4 regions of the Micromonospora sp. NPDC050784 genome follow, and region 1 is predicted to be linked to each of the others. Evidence: riboswitches for the same ligand, from Rfam matches in the RefSeq annotation. Region 1 holds a riboswitch; each other region holds the start of a gene.
The links. A riboswitch is a leader RNA that binds a small molecule or an ion and turns the genes downstream of it on or off. The one in region 1 is predicted to bind cyclic di-AMP.
Positions count from the first base shown of each region.

Region 2: linked by a shared signal. The riboswitch ahead of ACIBD9_RS02650 (coiled-coil domain-containing protein) and the one ahead of ACIBD9_RS10440 (coiled-coil domain-containing protein) in region 1 are both predicted to bind cyclic di-AMP.
Region 3: linked by a shared signal. The riboswitch ahead of ACIBD9_RS31270 (NlpC/P60 family protein) and the one ahead of ACIBD9_RS10440 (coiled-coil domain-containing protein) in region 1 are both predicted to bind cyclic di-AMP.
Region 4: linked by a shared signal. The riboswitch ahead of ACIBD9_RS25855 (C39 family peptidase) and the one ahead of ACIBD9_RS10440 (coiled-coil domain-containing protein) in region 1 are both predicted to bind cyclic di-AMP.

Region 1 is NZ_JBITGG010000006.1:132,433-134,624, forward strand. It holds gene ACIBD9_RS10440 (coiled-coil domain-containing protein) at 1-918, opposite strand, end outside; cyclic di-AMP (ydaO/yuaA leader) riboswitch at 924-1,055, opposite strand; gene ACIBD9_RS10445 (cation diffusion facilitator family transporter) at 1,199-2,116, opposite strand.
Region 2 is NZ_JBITGG010000002.1:47,569-49,760, reverse strand. It holds gene ACIBD9_RS02655 (carbonic anhydrase) at 1-148, shown strand, start outside; gene ACIBD9_RS02650 (coiled-coil domain-containing protein) at 205-1,224, opposite strand; cyclic di-AMP (ydaO/yuaA leader) riboswitch at 1,229-1,359, opposite strand; gene ACIBD9_RS02645 (YibE/F family protein) at 1,526-2,192, opposite strand, start outside.
Region 3 is NZ_JBITGG010000035.1:5,060-7,251, forward strand. It holds gene ACIBD9_RS31265 (N-acetylmuramoyl-L-alanine amidase) at 1-654, opposite strand, end outside; cyclic di-AMP (ydaO/yuaA leader) riboswitch at 890-1,025, shown strand; gene ACIBD9_RS31270 (NlpC/P60 family protein) at 1,039-2,079, shown strand; gene dcd (dCTP deaminase) at 2,153-2,192, opposite strand, start outside.
Region 4 is NZ_JBITGG010000022.1:11,067-13,258, reverse strand. It holds gene ACIBD9_RS25860 (hypothetical protein) at 1-586, shown strand, start outside; cyclic di-AMP (ydaO/yuaA leader) riboswitch at 871-1,012, shown strand; gene ACIBD9_RS25855 (C39 family peptidase) at 1,246-2,088, shown strand.

The DNA of each region.
Region 1 (2,192 bases):
GAAGTACGCGGCCAGGTTGTTGCCGTAGGTCTTGTCGCCACCGGTGGCGGCTCCACCGAAGCCGCCCTTCTGTGCCGCGAAATCGCAGGCCCGGCCCTTCGGGTGTTCACCGGAGCCGCTGGGGCGGTGGCACGAGACGTACCGGGTGAAGCCCGCGGCCTTGGCCTGGTTGAGGGCGTGCAGGGTACGTGGGGTGATGCAGCCGCTGGCCGGCGTGGGGTCGTTGACGCTGCACGACTCGGAGGGCCAGGAGCCGTCGGAGTTGCGCGGCGCGGCTGTCGCGTTGGCGCTGGAGGTGCCCCGGTTGGAGCCGGTGTCGGCGGTGGTCTGCGGCTTGGGCGCGGTGGCCACGGTCAGGGCCCGTTCGGCCTGTTCCTTGCGCTTGGCCATCACCGCGACCTGCTTGCGTTGTTCGTTGATCTCGCCGTCCAGGGCGACCCGGGTGCGGTTGGCCTGGTCCTTGCTCTTCAGCAGGTCGCGCAGCACCCTGTCCTCGTTGGCGGCCACCGCGTCGAGCGCGGCGGCCCGGTCCATGAAGCCTTCGGGAGTGTTGCTGTTGAGCAGCGCCGACATCGCGCCGAGCCGGCCGGTGCGGTACGCCACTTCGGCAATCTCGCCGACCTTGCCGCTGCGCTGGTCGATCTCGACCTCGATGGTCTTCAGCTGGGTGGCGAGCTGCCGTTGCCGTTGTACGGAGGTGTCCAGGGCGCGCTTCGCGTCCAGGTAGCCCTTGCTGGCCGCCTCGAGTTGGGCGCGCAACGTCGGGGTGCCGCCCTCCTCGTCGGAGTCGGGTGCGGCGGCCCGCAGGCCGGTCGGGGGAGCGGCCGAGGCGGTGCCGGCCGGAAGCGCGACGCCGAGGGCGAACATCGCGACGATCAGGGCCGCCAGTCGGGCGGCGGGTGGTCGTGCTGGTGCCACTGCGCATGTCCTTCCGTCAGCCGCCGACCGGGTTAGCTGACGGGTTCGGGACGGAAGATCCCTACCGCTGACGCGGATGCACCCCAGAAACATGGTTCCCCGGTTCGCCCAGCTGGGCGATTAGGCGGCGACCACCACCGGCGCCGGGAGGGCGCCGCCTGGTGGAGGCCGGGACCGAGCCTACCGGTGCCGGTGGGGCGGCTGCAGCCATTGTGACGGACGGTGCGTGCGTCAGCACGGAAAATTACCACAAAGTCGAGCAATGCTCCGAAAAGGCCCGTCACCACTCGATGGAGCCACACGCTCCGGAGGCGGCGCCGGGCTCGATCTGCAACGTCGCGTGCTCGATGCGGAAGTCGTCGTGCAGGGCCGTACGCGCCGCGGTGAGCACGGCGCCCACCTCCGCGCCGGGTGCCATGGTCAGGTGCGCGGAGGCCACCTCCATGCCCGAGGTGAGCGTCCAGACGTGCAGGTCGTGCACCTCGACGACACCGGGGACCGCGGCCAGTCGGTCGTGCACGGCGGTCACCTGGAGGTGCTCCGGGGCGGCCTGCACCAGGATGCGGATGGCGGCGCGGGCCAGCCTCCAGGTGCGCGGCAGGATGAACACGCCGATGGCGACCGCGACCAGGGGGTCCGCCCACCACCAGTCGGTGACGCTGATGAGCAGCGCCGCACCGATGACGCCGAGCGAGCCGAGCAGGTCGCCGAGCACCTCCAGGTAGGCGCCCTGGATGTTGATGCTCTCCCGGGCCCCGGCGCGCAGCAGGGCGAAGGCGGCGATGTTCGCGAGCAGGCCGAGCACGGCCACCGCGAGCATCGGACCGGCGATGACCTGGTGCGGGTCGCCGAACCGGCGGATCGCCTCGATCACGACGTAGATCGCGACGCCGGAGAGCAGGACGGCGTTGGCCAGCGCGGCGAGCACCTCGAGCCGGTAGAGGCCGAAGGTGCGCTGCGGGTCGCCGGTGGCCCGGCGGGTCGCCGTGATCGCGGCGAGCGCCATCCCGATGCCGAGCACGTCGGTGAACATGTGCCCGGCGTCGGAGAGCAGGGCGAGCGAGCCGGTGTGCAGGGCGGCCACCGCCTCGACCACCATCAGGGTGGCGAGCAGACCGAATGCCGCCCAGAGGCGACCCCGGTGCTGGTGTGCGGCATTGGCGACGGACCCATGGTGGTGGTCATGACCTGCGCCCACGAGAACCACCTTCCGCCGCTGGTCGGGACCCGGTCAAATGTATGCTCACATCGCTATGTATGCAAGTGTACGGGCA
Region 2 (2,192 bases), on a different contig from region 1:
GGGGCGGTGCGCGGTGGTGGGGGTGTCCTACCGGCTGGCCGCCGGGGCGGTGCGTCAGGTGGCCGCCGTGCCGGCTGGCTTCGCGACGCTGGACACCCCGGCCGGATCGTCCGAGTCGACCGACCCGGCCGCGCCTGCCACCGTCTGACGCGACGAGGGCCGCTCCGCGTCACGCGGAACGGCCCTCAACGGTGATCGTGCGGGTCAGAGCAGCGACATGTGGACGTGGTCGGTGTGGTTCGACGGCCCGCTGTACGAACTCCAGCCGGTGGCCGGGAACCAGATCTGCCGGTTCCAGATGACGTAGTAGATGCCGAGCCGGTCGGCGTTACGGATGAGGAACGCGGCGACGTTGTTGCCGTACGTCCGAGTGTCCTCGTTGTGCCACGGGGAGAAGCCGCTCTTCTGCAGCGACCAGTCGCAGGCGCGGCCCTTCGGGTGCTCCCACGGCCCGCCGGGGCGGTAGCAGCCGACGAACCGGTTGAAGCCGGCCCGCTTGACCTCCTTGTACGCGTGCAGCGTGCGCGGCGTGATGCAGCCGGACGTGGTGGGGTCGTTCTCGCTGCACGACTGGGGCTTCCAGTCACCGTCGGCCGTGCGACCCGGGCCGATCTTCGCGACCGGTGAGGTGGCGTCCACCAGGCCGCCGGTGAAGCCCTTTCCACCGACGAGGGAGAGCGCCTTGTCGGCCTCGCTCTTCCGCTTGGCCATCAGGGCGGTCTGCTTCTGCTGCTCCCGGACCTCCGTGTCGAGGGCCAGCTTCGCCTGCTCGGCGCGGGCCTTCACCTCGTTGACCTCGGAGAGCTTCTTCTCGTTGACCATGTTCATCTCGTCGAGCATCCCGGCGCGCCGGACGAACGAGTCGGGAGCTTCGCTCTCCAGCAGCATCGCGACCGCGCCGATCCGGCCGGTCCGGTACGCCTGGGCGGCGATCTGCCCGACCTGCGGAGCCAACGCGTCCAGGTCGGCCTTGGCCCGGTCGACCTCTGCGGCCAACTCGCCCTGCCGCTTCTTTGACTTGTCCAGCTTGGACTTGGCTGCGGAGTAGTCGCGGTTGGCCTGCTCGATGACGTCGTTGAGCAACTTGGGTTCGCCGTCCTCCTCGTGCCCGGACGGTGTGGGGGTCGTCGGGGCGGCGTGGGCCGGGAGGGGCCCGGCGAGCACGGTCAGTGCGGCGATCACGGCCACCACGGGTGTCATCCAGCGGCGTAGGGGTGCCGTCACAATGTTCCCTTCCGTCGACCGCCGACCGGGTTAGCTGACGGGTTCGGGGCGGAAGTGGCCCCTACCGCTGACGCGGATTCACCCCAGGTACCTGGGTCCCCGGCTCGCCGGCTGGCGATTGGGCGGTGGCACCGCAGGCGCCGCTTCGCGCCTTCATCGGTAACCGGCAGCGAGGTTACCCGAGAGTCGACCGGGTGAGCTACGCCTGGATGCCGACCAAAAGCGTCATTTCGCCATAGCGTTGAGTGACCAGTGACGCGGTTCTCAGGGTGGATGCCCGATCTGGTCACGCTGAGGAGTGTCACCATGCCGTATCCGTGCTCCTGTTCGACTCCGGCCACCGGTCGGTGGCCTCGGATGGGGGTGCGGGCCGCGTCCGGTCCGGCTCGTCGGAGCCGGCCTTCCGCGGTGAGCTGAGTGCGGCCAGTGCCTCGGTGCGGTCCGGCTGGGGCCGGGGCGCGGGAGCGTCGGTGGACGGCGTGGCCTCGGTGCGCCCGGCGGCGGTCACCACCGCGGCCAGCCCGGTGGTCAGCGGTACGGCGGCGATCAGACCGAGGGTGGCGACCGCGCTGCGGACGATCTCCTGCGCGAGGAACTCACTGGTGAGGATCTGCCCGATCGGCCGCGAGTCGGCGGTGAGCAGGAGCAGCAGGGGCAGTGACGCGCCCGCGTACGCCAGCACGATGGTGTTGACAGTGGAGGCGATGTGCGCGCGGCCGACCCGGGTGGCCGCCCGGTACAGCTGCAACCGGGTCAGCCCGGGGTTGGCGTTGGCCAGCTCGGTGACGGTGGCCGCCTGGGTGACCGTCACGTCGTCGAGCACCCCGAGCGATCCGATGATGATCCCGGCGAGCAGTAGACCGTGCAGGTCCACGTCGCCCTGGAACATCGACAGGGTGGTGGCGTCTTCGCTGCCGAAGCCGGTGAGGTGGGTCGCGGCCGTGGCGATGGTGGCGAGCACGCCGGTC
Region 3 (2,192 bases), on a different contig from region 1:
CGACGCGCCCGCGCCGACGGTGGTGAAGACCTCGTCGGCGAAGGCCGCCGCGGCGTCGGCGCTGTCCGCGCCCGAGTAGCGTGCCACCGCGCCGTACCAGGCCGCCGGGTCGGTGTCCGCGCCCACCGGCGCGCCCAGATCTTTCTGGTACGCGCCCAGCAGCGCGGCCCCACCCCGGATGTTGAGGCCCGCGTCGGTGCGCAGTGCCTCAGGGGTGGCGCCGGTCAGCGAGGCGGCGGCGTCCACGGTCTGCAACGCGGCGGTGGACGGCGCGGGGGCCTCGACCGGCCGGGGCGCGGGCACCCGGGCGGGACGGGAGTCGTCGCCGCGTGGGTCCTCGGCACCGGCGTCGTGGTGACCGCCCCCGGGGAGAGCGGCCACGTGCCGAGCGTCGGTCAGGTGCATCGGGCCGTAGCCGCCACTGGTGCTCGGTGTGCCGGCGTTGGTGTCCCAGCGCGACTCCAGGTAGGAGACGCCGAGCAGCACCACGGTCGGTACGCCGTACTCGGTGGCCGCGGCGGCGTACTGCTGCTGGCGGTTGGTGGTGGGTGCGGCGGCGGCCGGGCCGACGGAGATTGGCACCGTGGTCGCGGCGGCGACCACGGTGGCGGCGAGCAGTGCGCGCCAGCCGGTCGACAGGGTTGGATGGTGCATCGAACCCCCTAGATTCTCTCGGAGTGAGGTCAGGTCACCATCGCGCCGCCCGGGAGGTCACGTCAATACCTTTCCATCTATCGAAGCGCGCGGAAAGAATTCTTCACACACGGTCAGTGGCCTCGTCCAATCGGTACGGAGTGTCACGGCCGCACGGGTTGCGGATCGGTAACAAGCGTCTCTACTCTGGTCATTCGTCGGCCCGACAGCAGCTCCGCCCAGCCCGGGCGGTAACGGACCGACACCGCCGAGTCGTTTCCGAGCGAACCGGGGACCCAGGTCCCTCGGGGTGAATCCGCAACCACTGCGGTAGGGCGCCGACTTCCCGCCCGAACCCGTCAGCTAACCCGGTAGGCGGTCAGGAAGAAGGAGTACGGAACCCCGGTGGCACTCCATGCCCCGCGGCCGTCGTCCGAGCGGTCGGCATCAGCCGGCCCGGCGTCGATCGTGCCGCGCCCACGCTGGTCCCGCTTCACCACCGCACTCGCCGCGCTGGCCGGCATCGCCGTCGTCCTGACCGGCAGTGCCACGGCGGCCCACGCCGACCCGTCCGTCGCCGAGATCGAGCGCCAGATCGACGCCGACTGGAACAAACTCGAACCGATCATCGAACGGCACAACGCCACCCGCACCGACCTCGCTGCGAAGCGCAAGCAGGCCGACGCGCTCGCCGCCCGGATCACTCCGTTGGAGCGCCAGGTCGACGCCGCGATGGACAAGGTAAGCGCCCTGGCCGTACGCGCCTACAAGGGCGAGAACGTCTCGACCGTCAACGCGGTGCTGGGCAGCCGGTCGCCCAGCGAGGTGGTCGGCCAGCTGGAGATGCTCGACCGCTTCGCGCACAACCAGCAGAAGGACGTACGCCAGGTGGCCGACCTGCGCGACCAGCTGGCCGCGCAGAAGGCGCCGCTGGACGAGATGGTGGCCCAGCTGACCCGCACCGAAGCTCAGCTGGCGGCGAAGAAGAAGCAGATCAACGAGGAGATCGACCGCCTGCAGAAGCTGCGCCTCAAGGTGTACGGCAACGGCGGCGGCGGTCCGCTGCGCCCGGCGCCCTGCCCGGGCAGCTACCCCGGTGGCGCCGCGGGCACCGCGGTCAAGTTCGCATGCGCGCAGATCGGCAAGCCCTACGTCTGGGGTGCCGAGGGTCCGAACTCGTACGACTGCTCCGGGCTCATGCTGGCCGCCTGGGCGAAGGCCGGCGTGTCGCTGCCGCACAACGCCGCCGCGCAGAGCCGCGTCACGAAGAACGTCAGCAGGGGCGACCTGCGCCCCGGCGACCTGGTCTTCTACTACAGCGACATCCACCACGTCGGCATGTACGTCGGCGACGGCTGGGTGGTGCACGCCTCGCAGGCCGGTCAACCGGTCAAGATGAAGAAGGTCGACGACGGCCCGATCCACAGCTACGGCCGCCCAGGCTGACCCCGGGTGACCGGAGGGCCCGTCGCGATTCGTCGCGGCGGGCCCTCGTCGTCCTGGTTCTAGCGGATCGGCCTCAGCGGGTGGGCCAGGTGCGCCAGTGCTGCCAGGCGCGG
Region 4 (2,192 bases), on a different contig from region 1:
CGTCGACAGTCGCCGCTACGCCGAGGAGGTGGCCGTCGCCGCGGCCGGCGCGGCCACCACCGCCCGGCGGCGACGTGCCGCCTGGCTGGCCGCTCAGGATCAGCTGGAGCGGGCCTGGATCGGGTACGACGAGGCGGACACCGTCGCGCGTCGTTTCGCGGGCGCCGGGGCGCTGCCCACCCCGCAGACCCCGCACACCCCCGCCGAGTACGCCGCCCGGGAACGCTATCTGCACCGCGCGGCGATGGCGGCGTACTGGCGGGGCGACCTGAGCATGGCGCAGCTCGGCGACGTGTTCGGGCACCGGCGTGGCTGGGATCCCCGGCGGCACCCGGTCGAGCAGGAGGTGCTGGTCAGCCGGGTGGTCCGGGATGCGCGGCTGGCCGACTACCGGGTGGCCGCCGACCGTGAGCGGGCCGCCTGGCGCGACGCGGAGTTGGCCGCCGAGTCGGCTCGTACCCTCGCCGAGGAGGCGTACACGGCGGCAGCCCGGCTGCGCCCGACCCCGGTGCCCGCTCGCCGGACGGTGGCCGGGGCGATGCGTCCCGCCGTCGTGGCACGGTGGCGCCCGGCCCGGGCGGGTTGAGCCCGATCCGTGATGTGAGGCCGGTCACGCAATAGCGAAATCGGACGGTCGGCGCGATCGACGGCATTGTTCCCGCGATTATGGCCGCGTTCTTCGCGGCCTGTCCGGTTGTCGCCCGCAGGCGTCGCCGTAACCGGTTGTCCCATCGAGTCACATCATCGGCAATACGCGCAGAAATTGTCGCGCCAATTGGGGTTTACGCAGGTGAACCTGGCTTGGCAGGGCGTGGAGCGACCAGTAGTGTCGTCCCGTCCGGTGCGGTAACCGATCGCAAGACGCGACGCCGCATCGACCCGCTCAATCGTGATCAACGAACCGGGGACCCATCAGTAAGTCCGGGGTGAATCCGCGAGCCACGGCCCGCGGTAGGGCGATCTTCCCGCCCGAATCCGTCAGCTAACCCGGTAGGCGGTGTCGGAAGGAGTCCCATCCTCGTGCAGCACCTTTCCACCCCTCGGTTGTTCCCTCGCCTCCACGGCGCGGCGGTGCCCCCGCTCACTCGTCCAGTGACGGTGAGCTGACCCCCCGGGTCATCGCCTTCCCCGCCCGGCCACGCCGGGCGTTCCCCTGAGCGGTTCACCATCCGCGGACCACGGTCCGTGCGTTGGCGCCTGCCCGGATACCGGTCCGGCCCCGGTGTGCCGCTCTCCCCCCGATCCGTGGAGGACCCCGTGAAGCACACCCTGCAGCGTCAGCTCCGCCGCCTCGCCACCGAGCGTCCGTACCAGATCGTCGCCGCCTCCGCCGCGGCCCTCGCGATCGCCACCACCACCGGCGCCCTGCTCACCACTGCCGACGACGCCCCGGCCGGCCAGCGCACCGCGACCACTGTCGCCGAGATGCGCAGCGACGTCGCCGCCTCCCGCGGCGAGGCTCGGGACGCGTCCCCCTCGGCCAGCGCCGCGCCGACCACGGCCGCCCCGGCCACCAGCGCCCCCGCCGCCAAGGCCAGCAGCAACCCGGACCTGACCCGGAAGCCGGAGCGCCCGAAGCCCCCGGCGACCAAGGTGCTCGACTACGACTACGAGGCGCAGAACACCTACTACAACTGCGGCCCGGCGGCCACCCGGAACGCGCTCAGCGCCGCCGGCATCGACCGCACCCAGGAGGAGCTCGGCGCCGAGCTGGGCACCACCGAGATGGGCACGAACTCGGCCGAGGACACCACCCGGGTGCTCAACGCCGAGGTGAAGGGCTCCCCGTACCGGACCCGGATGTTCCCCGGCGCGCCCAGCCCGGCGCAGATGGACCGCCTCCAGGCCGACGTGGTGAACGCCATCACCGACGGCCGGGGTGTGGTGGCCAACGTCGTCGGGGACGCCACCGACACCGACGGCGGCTGGCACTCCTACGGCGGCGGGCACTACATCGCCGTCGTGGGCTACAAGGACAACGGTCGTACCGTACGGATCGCCGACTCGGCGAACCCGGCCGACCCGTCGTACTGGATCACCACCATCGACCTGGCCAACTGGATCACCAGCCGGGGCTACTCCGCCTGACCCGGGCACCCTGACCGCCGCGGGCGCCGTCTCCCACAAGGGGCCGGCGCCCGCGGCGTTTGTCCGCGCGGTCCGTCGTACGCCGTCATCGACGGCTCTCGTAC